One region of the Paenarthrobacter sp. NPDC058040 genome, then DNA from elsewhere that is predicted to be linked to it. Evidence: riboswitches for the same ligand, from Rfam matches in the RefSeq annotation. Region 1 holds a riboswitch; each other region holds the start of a gene.
What was found. Region 1 has a riboswitch for cyclic di-AMP ahead of ACFVSJ_RS16475 (C40 family peptidase). Riboswitches for the same ligand answer to the same signal wherever they lie in the genome.
Positions count from the first base shown of each region.

Region 2: it holds a riboswitch for cyclic di-AMP, as region 1 does, so the genes downstream of both, ACFVSJ_RS07135 (hypothetical protein) here and ACFVSJ_RS16475 (C40 family peptidase) in region 1, are expected to answer to the same signal.
Region 3: it holds a riboswitch for cyclic di-AMP, as region 1 does, so the genes downstream of both, ACFVSJ_RS02940 (hypothetical protein) here and ACFVSJ_RS16475 (C40 family peptidase) in region 1, are expected to answer to the same signal.
Region 4: it holds a riboswitch for cyclic di-AMP, as region 1 does, so the genes downstream of both, ACFVSJ_RS11610 (NlpC/P60 family protein) here and ACFVSJ_RS16475 (C40 family peptidase) in region 1, are expected to answer to the same signal.

Region 1 is NZ_JBHVRN010000011.1:104,183-107,513, forward strand. Features, by position in the region: gene ACFVSJ_RS16470 (NlpC/P60 family protein) at 76-849, opposite strand; gene ACFVSJ_RS16475 (C40 family peptidase) at 947-1,678, opposite strand; cyclic di-AMP (ydaO/yuaA leader) riboswitch at 1,683-1,841, opposite strand; gene ACFVSJ_RS16480 (M23 family metallopeptidase) at 1,988-2,818, opposite strand; cyclic di-AMP (ydaO/yuaA leader) riboswitch at 2,823-3,064, opposite strand; gene ACFVSJ_RS16485 (metal-dependent transcriptional regulator) at 3,295-3,331, opposite strand, start outside.
Region 2 is NZ_JBHVRN010000004.1:185,024-188,354, reverse strand. Features, by position in the region: gene ACFVSJ_RS07145 (DUF6480 family protein) at 112-345, shown strand; gene ACFVSJ_RS07140 (ATP-dependent DNA ligase) at 352-1,416, opposite strand; cyclic di-AMP (ydaO/yuaA leader) riboswitch at 1,633-1,779, shown strand; gene ACFVSJ_RS07135 (hypothetical protein) at 1,783-3,111, shown strand.
Region 3 is NZ_JBHVRN010000002.1:21,343-24,673, reverse strand. Features, by position in the region: gene ACFVSJ_RS02945 (glycosyltransferase) at 1-455, opposite strand, end outside; gene ACFVSJ_RS02940 (hypothetical protein) at 621-1,460, opposite strand; cyclic di-AMP (ydaO/yuaA leader) riboswitch at 1,464-1,645, opposite strand; gene ACFVSJ_RS02935 (sensor histidine kinase) at 1,754-3,244, opposite strand; gene ACFVSJ_RS02930 (response regulator transcription factor) at 3,248-3,331, opposite strand, start outside.
Region 4 is NZ_JBHVRN010000007.1:183,289-186,619, forward strand. Features, by position in the region: gene ACFVSJ_RS11600 (NCS2 family permease) at 1-1,083, opposite strand, end outside; gene ACFVSJ_RS11605 (copper resistance protein CopC) at 1,197-1,829, shown strand; cyclic di-AMP (ydaO/yuaA leader) riboswitch at 1,980-2,171, shown strand; gene ACFVSJ_RS11610 (NlpC/P60 family protein) at 2,175-2,942, shown strand; gene ACFVSJ_RS11615 (FAD-dependent monooxygenase) at 3,018-3,331, opposite strand, start outside.

The sequences.
Region 1 (3,331 bases):
TGCGGGACACCTCTGGGGCCTTAAATGCGGAACGCCCCGCAGGGATTCCTGCGGGGCGTTCCTGTTGAAGCTGTGTCAGCCGTTCACGCGGATGAAGACCGGACCGGAGCCCACGTTGACGCTGAAGAGTGCGGTGGTGGATCCGTTCCATCCACCGTGCACCGCCATTCCGTTACCCACGTAGACGGCGATGTGCGCCATTCCACCGTAGCCACCGTTGGCGTAGTAGGCGAGGTCGCCGGGCTGGGCTTCGGCGGCGCTGACGGTGCGGCCCAGGGAGAGGTAGCCGGCAGGCCAGTCGTGGAAGTGGATGCCCACGGCGGCCAACGAGTTGGTGACCAGCATGGTGCAGTCCTGGGTCACGCCAAGCTGGGCGTAAGCCGCAGCGGCGATGGCGGCACCGAGGCCACTGGAAGCTGCGGGAGCCTTTGCGGCGGCAGCTGTGTTGTTGACTGCCAGCGTGGCGTTGGCACCGGAGGCGTTCGATCCGGATGCTGTTGAGGCTTCCGCCTTCGGGGCCGCCTTCTCCACAACGGGAGCCGGAGCCTCCACCGTGGTGACAACCGGGCTCTCGTAAGAGATGGCCACGGTGGAATCAGCGGCGATGGTGGACTGCGCCACGGCTTGGACGTCAAGGGCCGTGGTAGCCGTGGACTCACGCTGGACGTTGGTATCCGCAGCGTTCGCGGCAACGCCACTGGTCAAGACCAGTCCGGAAGCAGCAGCGATGACCGCTGCCTGGCGACCGACGCCACCGGCGTTGTCGCTGACAGCCTTCGCGATCACGGCGAGCGAGCTGGTCTTGGGTGCCTCAGCTCGGTGCCGTGCAACCTTGTGTGCACTGGTCATTTTTAATCTCTTTTCGTTTCCGCGAGCGGTTGGGGACACACGCGGTTTGTGGGCAAGCCAGCACTTGGGGGGCATGCTGGCGTACCCCGAACGGGTTTTAGCGGAGGGTGAAGAATGAAGACGTGCCAGTGGAAGCCACCGAGTGGAGCAAGGTTCCCTGGCTCGGGTTGAGTGCGCTGATCATCATGCCGTTGCCGACGTAGATACCAACGTGCGCGCCGCCATTCTGCATGACCAGGTCGCCCGGCTGCGGGGTACTGGTGGGCTTCATGGCCGTCCAGGCGTTGACGCGGGGGATGCTGATGCCGGCCTGGGCGTAGACCCACTGGGTGAAGCCGGAGCAGTCCCAGCCGTTGGGGGTGGTGCCGCCCCAAACGTAGGGGTGGCCGATGCCCGTGTAGGCGATGGCGGCGAGGCCGGATGCTGCGGCGCTGGAGGCCGAATCCTTGGCTTCGGAGGACTGTGCGGTGATGGCGCCTGCGGCCTGGTCACCGGTGCTCTGGGAGCGCTGGGTTGCCTGCGAAGCGCGCTGGATCTTCGGGGCTTCCTTGGTGGCCACGACGGGGCTCTCGAAGGAAACGGTGGCGGTGGGCTCTGCAGTGACAACCTCGGTGGTGAGGAGCTGCTGCGTGCTCGTCTCGGCCTTGGAAACGTCCGTGTCAGCTGCCTGGGCCGGAAGGCCGACGCTGAGGACGAGGCCGGAGGCTGCGGCGAGAACTGCGGCCTGGCGGCCAACGGTTCCGGCGTTGGTTGAAACAGCCTTCGAAAGAGTGTTCAACGGGTGAACCGTCGCGGCGCGGTGGCGCGCAGGGGTAGTGCGTGATGACACGTAGGTAGCCTCTCCCAATGCCTGCGAGGTGAGCTGTCGGATTCGGATGGGAGTCATCCGGCCACGAGCTTCGGGAAGCTTTGTGACTTAACCCCAAGGCCTTCTTTCGAAGACCAAAAGTGGTTCCCCCGCCCCTGCCAGACGAATTTTGCGAACGGATCCTGAGTGGTGGCAGAGCTAGGCAATCCACTCAAGTGCATCGGCCCCCTAAAAAGCCGATGCGCTTTAGACGGTACAACAGTTGAACGTGAATGTCACATTCAGGTCACGGGGTGTGTCGAGAATGCGATAGACGACCATCGACTTTGCTTAGAGCCAGCCCATGGGGTCCACGACTTCGCCGTTGACCTGGACCTCGAAGTGCAGGTGGCAGCCCGTGGAAGCCCCTGTAGTGCCACTCAGGGCCACAACATCGCCGCGGCTGACGGTCTGCCCTACTTTGACATTGAAGGACGACAGGTGGTTGTACGTGGTCTCGAGGCCGTTGCCGTGATCCACTACTACGCGGTTACCGCCGCCGTACTCGTGCCAGCCGGCGAACGTGACCTTCCCGGCCGCAGCCGCGTGGACCTGCGTACCGCACTGGGCCACGAAGTCCTGGCCGCGGTGGAAGTCCCCGGTACCGCCTGTCAAGGGGCTGACCCGGTAGCCGAACGGCGAGGCCGTGGTCAACGTATCCAGCGGGCTGCCAAGGGTGCCCTTGGACGAGCTGGCCTGGATGCTGCCAACAGACTGGGCGCTGAGCAGTTGCTTAAGCTTGCCGTCGGGATCGGCCTTGGTGGCCACCGCCGCGCGGCTGAAGTCGATTTTTGCCGAGGCCGCCGCGGAAACTTCAGGCTGGCTGCCACCGGCTACCGCAAGCGCGGCTTCTGTTTGGCCCGACTCGGAGGTGGCCATCACGGGGCTCGTGGCCGGCAGACCGACAGTGAGGGCAAGGCCCGTAGCGGCCAAGGCCACTCCGGCTTTCTGCCCTACGCCACTGGCTGCGGCGAAATCGGCAACCTGGCGCAACGGGCTCTTACGGCGGCGCACCTGACGCTGGGTGTCGCGAGGCCGGATCTCCGTTACTGCGCGGGCTGGCCGCAGCTCAGCAGCGGGGCCGGACGCGCGTCGGCGGCCCCTGACGTTCTGCGATGTCAAACTCTGTTCCTCTCTTGAAAGCCTGCGAAGTTAGCTGTCGGATTCGGATCAGAGAGTGCAAAGACCCGGCCCGCACACAGCGCATACGGCACACAGGTATCCCGGGAGGGAATTGCGTAAGTAGGCACTGCTGCTGCGGACTTCACCCCAAGGCTGCTTCTTCAGGCAGCCGATTGTGGTTCCCCCGCCTCTGCCAGTAGTGGATAACACCCCTGATCTGCTGGCAGAGCTCGGCTCCAGATCAGGTAACGCTTTGGTATCGGCGCTAGTAGACAACTATAGGCGATTAAAGCCTTCGGTAATAAATTCGTTATCTTCTGTCACGCCGTTTTCCTGCCGATGCCCTTATCACTTTTTGGCGGAAACCGCAGGTCACACCGTTCCGCCCGGCAGCCGGAGTGAGATGTGACACTCCAACATGGAGGAAACAACAGAGGCACCCGTCCTTTCGGAAGGGTGCCTCAAAAGTTCTACGTTCAGCCAACCGCCACGAAGACGTGGGCTGCGACCTCG
Region 2 (3,331 bases), on a different contig from region 1:
CAGGCGCACGACGACGGACGGCAGCCTGGGTGCCCCTTGTTGGCTGGGGCGGCCCGCGGCTAGGCTGGCAGGGCAAGTCAAATAATAAGTTTGCTTAGGAAAGGGTGGACCATGACGAGCTACGATCCTGAAGACGATCCCCAAACCTTCGGCGCCCCCGAACCGGACAGCATCCACGACGACCCGGACATGCGCAAGGACGAAGAACACGATCCGGCAGCTTCCTCGAACCCGGACCCGGCAGACGGCAACATCACCGGGCTGGAACCGGGCGGCGGTGTGCCTCCGGGAGAGACCCCACCGGCTGAGGGCAGCATGAGCGGCGACCAGGGCCACGAGGAGTAACGGGGATTACGTAAGACGCAGGATCTCGCCGAGGTCGTAATCGGCGGGTTCCTCCAACTGCGAGTATGTGCAACTGTCCGGGGTACGGTCCTCGCGCCACCGACGGAACTGGGTAGTGTGCCTGAACCGGTCACCCTCCATGTAGTCGTACGCCACCTCAATCACGAGTTCGGGGCGCAAAGGGACAAAGGAGAAGTCCTTGCCTGCGCTCCACCGGCTCTGCCCGCCGGGCATCCTGGATCCACCGGCGGCCGCTTCCTGGTTGGCCCATTCGCCCCAAGGATGCTCGGCGAACTCCACTTGGTACGGCTCCAACTCCGCCACCAAGGCTTCACGCTTGGCCATGGGAAACGAGGCCACGACGCCCACGTGGTGGAGGCGGCCGGAGTCGTCGTACAGGCCCAGCAACATGGACCCCACAACCTTTGCCGTCTTGTGCCAACGGAATCCGGCCACCACACAATCCGCCGTCCGCTCATGCTTCGTCTTGAACATCACCCGTTTGTTCGGCTGGTAGGTGCCGTCGAGCGGTTTGGACAACACGCCGTCGAGGCCTGCTCCCTCAAGTTGCACGAACCATTCCTTGGCCCGCTCAAGGTCATTCACCGCCGGCGTCACGTAGACCGGCGGCTCGGCGTCGGCGAGCGCCTCCTCCAAAGCTGCGCGCCGCTCCGAGAAGGGTCGGCCAGTGAGGTCGTCATCGCCCAGGGCGAGGAGGTCGAACGCCACCAACGACGACGGCGTCTTTTCGGCGAGCATGCGCACCCGGGTGTCGGCGGGGTGGATGCGTTGCTGCAAGCCCTCGAAGTCCAGGCGATTGCCGGAGATGAGGATGATCTCGCCGTCGATGACGCACCTCTCCGGAAGGTTCTTCTTCAGCGCTTCCACGAGTTCGGGGAAGTAGCGCGTCATGGGCTTCTCGTTCCGGCTGCCCAGGACGATCTCGTCGCCGTCCTTGAAGACGATGGTCCGGAAGCCGTCCCACTTGGGCTCATAGTGCCCAACATCGGGGATGTTCGGGACGGATTTGGCGAGCATGGGCGAAACGGGAGGCGTCACGGGGAGATCCATAGCTCATGTCTACCGGCCAGTACATGGTCAAAGCTAGTGTTTGCCCAGCTCGAACTTCCGGTTCCAGCCCCGCAGGGTAGGCGATTGGGTCCCCGCGAAATGTTGGACGTTCCGTCCGTTACATTAATGTGACTTTACTTCCCTGCTCCTGTACGGTCGAAGGGCGACCCTGATCTCCGCTGGGCCGCTTCCGGGCTGACGCCGAGCTCTGCCGCATCCCGGAATCCGCCAGACTCGCGGCAGAGACGGGGGACCCAAAGTTCCCGGGCCTGGTTTCAGGCCCTTGGGGTGAAGCCGCCATGTGCGGCCGGACGGCCTCGTCCGAACCCGACAGCTAACCTCGCAGGCGTTGAGAGGCAATCACCCATGTCCCCAACCATGGATCAGCCGCGCCGTGCCCAAGAGGCCATCGAGCGCACCAAGCCAACCGGACGCCGTCGGGCCCAACCCAGCGGACAGTCCCCCACCAGCGTTGAAAGCACGACGGCGGTACCCGCCGCAGCTGCCAATCCCACCCCGCCTGCGCCCATGACGCGCGCGGAGCGACGCGCGGCCGAGCGCGGTCAGGCCGCCCAGGCGATCGTTGCGCCGGAAGCCGCGGCCGGTTCCGCCGGCCACGACGCTCCTGCCGAGGAACCCCGGACCGCCGCGATCCCTGTCATCGACGCTCCCCGCGCCGACTCCACCACACCCGGCCCGCCGACGTCGGCCATTCCCGTGGTCCCGGCTGCGGACGCGCCACGGGCCGCCGCCGAGCGGGAGTTTGGCGCGGAGTCGGAGCCCGTTACCGCCGCCATCCCTGCACCGAACCCTGAAACTGCTACCGCCGCCATTCCGACAGTAGCCGCGCCGGCAGTCGCCCTCGAAGAGTCGTCACCGGTCCAGCCGAAGACGCCGGCGCAGATCGCCGCGGCGGCTACTGCTGCGGCGGGCTTGGCAAGCCGTGCCAGCAACCGGACCCGGGCTTCCGAGCACACCGCAACGCGCAAAGCTTCGACGCTCCCCACCAACGGCAAGTCCGCCTTCGGCTCGTTCGGTGCTCCGTCGTTCAACCGCGAACCGCACGCCGTGCTGACCAAGGCCGCCTCGGTCAAGACCATGGGCCAGCGCATGGCGGTGGTTGCCGGAGCACTCGGCCTGGTCCTGACCGTCGGCACTGTCAGCCAGGCCGTGGACCTCCCGCTTTTCGGCCAGGACAGCCACTCGCAGGAGGCCAGCGGCTCGAACAACAACGAAAGTGGTCGGGCAACCACCAAGGCTTCCCCTGGTCCCACCCCCTCGTACACCACCGCGTCCTCGACGTCGGCCGCGAAAGCCGAGGCCGGAACGCCCGCCGAACCCCAGACTGAAGCGGAGGCACCTGCTGGCGCAACGGCGTCGTCCGCTGCTGTCCCGCAGGTTTCCTTGGCCGCCCCGCAGTGGGTACCGTCCGCCGCTCCCTCGGCTGTGGTCCCGGTTCCAGGAGTAACCACGCCGGTCCCGAGCCAGCCGGCACCGCCGTCGGACACTATTACGGCCCCGACGCCTACGCCGACCACCACCCCGACCGTCACGCCGACCCCGACGCCGACTCCCACGCAGACCCAGCCGTCGAAGCCGAAGCCCAGCGGCAACCCCAACGCTTCCTCCACGCCGCAGCCAAGCGGCTCGGCAGTGGACGGGTTGCTGGACGCGGCCAAGGACCTCCTCAAGTGAGCATCCGACTGCCCCGGACAACCACGCATGTCGGCTGGCACGGCCGCTATTGCAGCAGCAGCCGGACTGCCACCTTCCGTCGCCGGATGGGCCGCTGGAGCTGCCAGCGGCTTCGGCGCTCCTAGGCCGCCAACGCAAAGGAGGCTGGCACCCGATCGGGTGCCAGCCTCCTTTGTTTTACCCAGCGAAAGCTGTTGGGAAGCTCGAAGATCGCGTAGGC
Region 3 (3,331 bases), on a different contig from region 1:
GAGATCAGCGGCGCCAGCAATGGTGCCAGGGCAGCGAGGTCCGTGGAGAGATCCACGTCCATGTAGGCCAGCACGGGAGAAGGCGACGCGAGCCAGACTTGCCGAAGGGCGTTGCCCCGGCCCTTTTCCTCGAATCGCATGACGGCAATCTCGGGGAGTTCGCGGGCCAGTCGCTCGGCGATCTTCAGGGTGTTGTCCGTGCTGGCATTGTCCGCCACCGTGATGCGGAACGTGTGCGGAAAAGTATCCACGAGGTGCCCGTGCAGGCGGCGCAGGCATTCCTCGAGGTCAGTTTCTTCGTTGTGGACGGGAACTGTGACGTCCAGGACGGGAACTGTGGAATGGGTGTCCACAGGAGAACGCCGGGACTGCCGGTGGGGCAAGGCAGGAGCGGCGGAAGGCCCCGCATGGGCGGGGTTCGGCAACGCGCTGGTGGCGGGATCTATGAGCGTCATGCATCCAGAGTGGAGCCGCCGATTGTGAGGGCTTTAGGCAGAAGCTGTGACGCGACTGTGTAACTGGGGGAACGCGAAAACCGCCCCCGGGTTCCCGCCGGCCGCATCAGTTGGGGGTGATGCGGACGGCCGGAACGGGAGCGGCTATCGGGAAAGTCTCTTGGCTTAGTACCAGTTGTTGGCCAAGTGGAAGGCGAGGGCTGCCGAGGGGGAGCCGTAGCGTTCCTTGATGTAGTTCAGGCCCCATTTGATCTGGGTCTGGTAGTTGGTCTGCCAGTCAGCGCCGGCGGATGCCATCTTGGAAGCTGGCAGCGACTGGACAATGCCGTACGCACCGCTGGAGGCGTTCGTGGCAGTCGTGCGCCAGTTGGATTCCTTTTCCCACAGGGTGTTCAGGGCGGTCATCTCGCCCGGGCCCCAACCGTAGCTGGCCAGGATGCTGGCTGCGTAGGCCTTTGCGGCGGCAGGATCGTCAACGGCCTTGGGGGCAGCGGCGGCGGCAGCTGCTGCTGCGGCTGCCTTGTCGGCTGCAGCCTTGGCGGCGGCGTCGGCAGCGGCCTTCTCTGCGGCAGCCTGTGCTGCGGCTGCCTGGTCGGCGGCGGCCTTCTCGGCTGCAGCCTTGTCCGCAGCTGCCTTGTCAGCGGCAGCCTTCTCAGCTGCGGCTTGGGCAGCGGCAGCCTTGTCGGCAGCGGCCTTCTTGGCGGCGTCGGCCTGCGCTGCGGCCTCGGCAACTGCGTTTTCCCGGGTCTGCGGGTCAACCTGTGCTGCTGCCTGGGTCTGTGCGGTCTGGCTCAGTTCCGGGAGGTTGAACGCGGCGTTGGCGGCTTGGCCCAGCGATGCGACACCGAGTGCGGCGGCGACTACACCGGCTACGACCGACATGCGGTGGCCGGCCTTGCCCTGGCGTGCGGCGTTCTTCAGAACGGCCTGCGACTTGGTCAGCGGAGCATCGTGATCGTCGCGGTGACGCGCGGAAGGGCGCGCCTGATCCTTGAATTCAGACATGTGTGATTACCTCTCAGCGCCTGCGGAGTTAGCTGTCGGGTTCGGATGAGGTCATCCGGCCGCGCGTGTAGCTGCGGCTTCACCCCAAGGGCCGGCAATGCCTGGCCCGGAGACTCTGGGTCCCCCGTCTCTGCCTCGATGAGAACGGAACTCCGGGAAGTGGCAGAGCTCGGCGCATCCCGGGTGTGGGCCTCTTGGGGCGACCCACCCTTTCGACGGTACAGGAGGATCTTGCTTAAGTCACATTTAGGTAACAGAGATCACGACGCCGGTGCGTCGCCTTGCCGGTTTCGTTATACGCGTTCGTTGGTCACGGAAGGGAGTCGCAAGGCGAATTCTGTGCGTCCCGGTTTGGACGTCACTTCGACGCTCCCACCGTGTGCGCCAACGATCGATTCCACGATCGACAGGCCCAGGCCGGAAGTCCCTTCCGAACCCGACCGCGCCGCGTCAGCGCGGGCAAAACGGGAGAAGATCCGGCCCTGGAAATCCGCGGGAATGCCGGGTCCATTGTCCGTAACGGTGACCACTGCGCTCCCGTCCGCGCTCAGCATCACGCCGGTGACAACGGTGGTGCCGGGATCGGTATGCTTCCGCGCGTTGGAGAGCAGGTTGGCCAGCACCTGGTGAAGTTGCGTGGCGTCTCCGCGCACCGTGATCGGCTCATCCGGGAGTTTGAGTTGCCACACATGGTCCGGCGCCATGACTTTCTCGTCGGTAACGGTTTCAATGACCAACTGCGTCAGGTCCACCTCCGTGACCTTTAGGGGCTGGCCTTCGTCCAACCGCGCCAGGAGCAGCAGGTCCTCCACCAGGGTGCTCATCCGTTCCGACTGGCTCTGGACCCGGGCCAGGGACTTGCGGCCGTCTTCGGTGAAGTTCTCGGTCATCCGCAGCATCTCAGTGTAACCCCGGATGGCGGTGAGGGGAGTGCGCAGTTCATGCGAGGCGTCAGCAACGAATTGCCGGACCTTGGTTTCGCTTTCCTGCCGGGCCTCGAGCGCGCTGGCCACATTGTTGAGCATCTGGTTGAGGGCGTAGCCCACGCTGCCCACTTCGGTTCCCGGATGGGAGGCCGACGGCGGTACGCGCACCGCGAGCGCGACCTCGCCGGCGTCGAGGGGCAAGCGGGAGACCTTGGTTGCGACCTCCGACAATTGTTCAAGCGGGCGCATGGTCCGGCGGATGATGACGGTTCCGGCCAGCCCGATCAGCACCAAGCCGCCCAGCGAGACGAACACCATGGTCCACACAAGGGAAGCTTCGGTGGCTTGCTTGTCGGCCAGGGGCAAGCCAGTGACGATGACATCGCCGTAGGCGGTCTTCACAGCCACCAAGCGGTAATCGCCGATGGAGAGCGACCGGTCCACGGGCCGGTTGTCCAAAGGAAGATCCAGCAGGACCTGGTTGTCTTCGGCGGAAAGCGTGGCGCGGTTTCCGGCGGCGTCGATGAGTCCGGCGCTGCTGACAGAGGAGCCGCTGATGCGCGCATTCAAGGTGCCGGCGGCCTGGCCCCTGGCTTCGAGCGGGTCCGGCCTCCCAGTGGGGAAACTCGAAGGCGGTCGGCCAAAGGTGTTGGCCCGGCTGGAGGCCTGCTCCAACTGCCTGTCCAATTGCCGGTTGAACACCATGTCCATGGAGGCATAACTGACTACGCCCACCGCCCCGCAGATAGCGACGAGCAGCGCCATGGCAACGAGGACCAACCGCGTCCGCAAGTGCCAGGTGGATGGGTCCAACCAGCTGCGCTGCGTGTTCCTGGCGACCCCTGAGAGTGTGGTCAAGGCTTAGTCCGCGGGCTTGATGACGTAGCCGGCGCCACGCACAGTGTGGATCATGGGCGGGTGGTTGGCCTCGATCTTCTTGCGCAG
Region 4 (3,331 bases), on a different contig from region 1:
GGCAAGGCCCGTGCGGGCGCCCTCGCCGATGCCCGCGCCGGACTCGACGAAGATCTGGTTGGACGAGACGGAGGCCCCACCACCAACGATCGCCCCGAGGGCGTCCACCTGGAGCACGCGGTCCACGTTGGGGATGTTGCCGTGCTCGTCCACGGTTCCGGCCTCGTTGGCCAGACCCACCATGGTGCCCATGGCGTCGAAGAAGATGCTGAGGAGGATCACGAACGCCAGCAGTGCCGCGGCGATGAAGCCCAGGTGCTCAAATGCGCCGAACGGGTTGGCCTTGCCGATGAGGGACAGGTCCGGGGCGCCCCACTCGGACAACGTGGGGGCTACCAGCGACCAGCCGCGCGGGTTGACGTTCTTGCCATCGAAGCTGGGCCCGATGTGCAGGGTGAATTCAAGGATGGCGGCCAGCGCCGTGGACACCACAATGCCGATCAGGATCGCGCCACGGACCTTGCGGACCACCAGGGCGATCGTCAGGATGAGGCCCACGGCAAACACCAAAGTGGGCCAGCCCATGAGCTTGCCATCCACGCCGAGGCCCAGGGGAACCGTGGTTCCGGCGGCGTCGGGGATGCGGCGGACGAATCCGGCGTTGACCAGGCCGATCAACGCAATGAAGAGGCCAATGCCCACCACGATCGCCGTTTTGAGGGCTTCCGGAACGGCCTTGAACACCGCGGTACGGAAGCCGGTGAGGACCAGGATCAGCATGGTCAGGCCGGAGAGGACAACCAAGCCCATCATGTCCGGCCAGGTCAGCCCCGGGTGCGAGGCAACGGTGACGGCCACGAAGGCGTTGACACCCAGGCCTGTCGCCACCGCGAACGGATGCTTGGCCCAGGCGCCCATGAGGATGGTCAGGATGCCCGCAACGAACGCCGTGGTGGCGGCGACCGCGGTGAAGCCCAGGGATGCCCCGCTGGAATCGGCTCCGGAGAGGATCAGGGGGTTCAGGACCACGATGTAGCTCATGGCAAAGAAGGTCGCGAACCCGCCACGGATTTCCCGCGAGTACGTGGAGCCCCGTTCGGAAATCTTGAAGTAACGGTCGAGGGCAGAACCTTGTTTAAGCATGAAGGTCTCCGGGGATCGGGTGAGTGTGCTCTCAAATCCTATGCCTGCGGATACGGGACGCCCGGACGATTCGCCTAGTCTGTAAGGAAGCCAACATTAGGAGAAACCGCCCCATGCGTACCGTCCGCCCGCTTCTGGCCGCCGTCGTAGCTGCTCTTGCCTTCGCCTCCGCGGTGCTGTTTGGTGCCGCCCCCGCGTCCGCGCACGACGTCGCCGAGTCCACCACTCCGGCGAACGGTGCCACCGTGGCGGCAGTTCCGGCGTCGGTCTCCATCACGTTCAACAACCGCCCGCTGGCCATCGGCTCCGGTGTGACGGTGACCGCGGGCGGCGAAAACTGGGCGGACGGCGCGGTCGAAATCATCGACAACCAAGCGGTCCAGAAGTTGCGCGAGGGCGCGCCGGCCGGTGAGTACACCGTCACGTGGCGCGTTGTCAGCTCCGATTCGCACCCCATTGAGGGCACTTTCAAGTTCACTGCCGCCGCTGGAAGCACGACGACGACAAGCGGTTCGGCGGGTGCCTCACCTTCCACGTCGGCTTCGGGAGCCACGGTTCCGAGCGCCGGAACAGCAGCTCCGGGGAGCGGCTCCAGCGAGCCGGCTCCGGCGGCTTCGCAGCCCTTCCCCTGGAGCATTGTGGGACTCGCCGTGGTGGCCGTGGGACTCGTGATCTTCCTGGCCGTTACTGCCCGCCGGAAGCTGGCTGCCTCCAACGATGCCGAGGGCGATACTCCCGCGGAATGACGCGGTTTTCTACATAGCTGCGAAAATCTCGAATCGGTTACCGCGACACGCGCAACGCGCCCTGCTCGTTACTCAAATGTGACTTTGCGGTGATCATCGCGTACGGTAGTACCTGTGCCTGATCCATCTTCGAGGCACTTCCGGCCTGATTGCCTAGCTCTGCCGCAGTCCGGAATCCGTTCGCAGACAAACCTACGGCAGAGACGGGGAACCCATTTTAGGCCGCCATTGAGTGCGCCTTGGGGTGAAGTCACGAAGCTTCCGCTGGACAGCGGGGGATAGTGGCCGGGTGACTCCCATCCGAATCCGACAGCTAACCTCGCAGGCATCGGGAGAGGCTCTTTCATGTCTTCACGCATTCTTCGCGGCCGTCGTAAGGCGGACATCGCGCGTCCCAATCCGTTCATCTCCATCTCCAAGGCCGTTGCCAGCAACGCTTCCGGCGCTGGCCGCCAGGCAGCCGTCATCGCTGCAGCTTCCGGGCTGGTCCTGACCGGCTCCATCGCCGCCCACGCTGCCGAGACGCCCGCACAGGCTCCGGTCCAGCGCGACTCCAGCCCCGCAACCGTTGCGGAAACCCCCAACAAGGTTGTCACCGCAGCTTCAACGGCCACCATCAACTTCGAGCGCCCCGCGGTTTCCTCCGTGGCCGCTCCGGTCATCGAAAAGCCGGCTCCCGTAGTTGAGGCTCCGGCCAAGAAGGCGGCAGCCAACGTTGCTGCCGCTCCCGCCAAGGCGACCGCCACGGCTACCGCCTCCGTCGCTGCCGCACCTGCAGCAGCAGCACCGGCCGGCAGCGTCAACGCAGCCATGGTTGCTTCCGCCTACGCCCAGATCGGCATCATGCAGGACTGCACCGCCATGGTGGAACGCGCCCTCGGCTCCGCAGGCATCCCCGTGGGTGACCTTGCTCCGATGCAGTTCCTGAACTACGGCAAGGTAGTCAGCGACCCGCAGCCGGGCGACATGATCGTCCAGTCCGGCCACGTTGCCATCTACATCGGCAACGGCCAGGCCATCAGCGGCGGCATCAACGGCAACCAGACGGGTATCCACCCGATCAGCTGGCTGACCGCAACGGGCCCCATCACGTATGTACGCGCTGGCGCCTAAGCTTCACGCTTAAATACCAGAGGCCGGCATTCGGAGACTTGTTCTCCGGGTGCCGGCCTTTGGCTTTTAAGAACGTCAGGCGATCGCGATGCCAGGCCCTGCCGTGATACCGGGTCCGGCGGGCAGGGCAACCTTCAAAGAGATTGCCTGCCCAACCGCCTTGGCCTGCCGAAGCACTTCCTTGGGGGTGGGGGTGATCATTTCACCGACGCCCACCAGGTGCATTCCCACCGCACGCATGGCGGCAACGAGGTTTTGGCCGATCGCGATTCCCAGCTCAGCCAGCATCCGCCGCAACTGGCTCTGGGCGCAGCGCGTCACCACAATGTGGTCCGCGAGGAGTATCCCGTTGGCGGTGTGCACGGCCCATTGGCGGGGTGCGGGCTCAA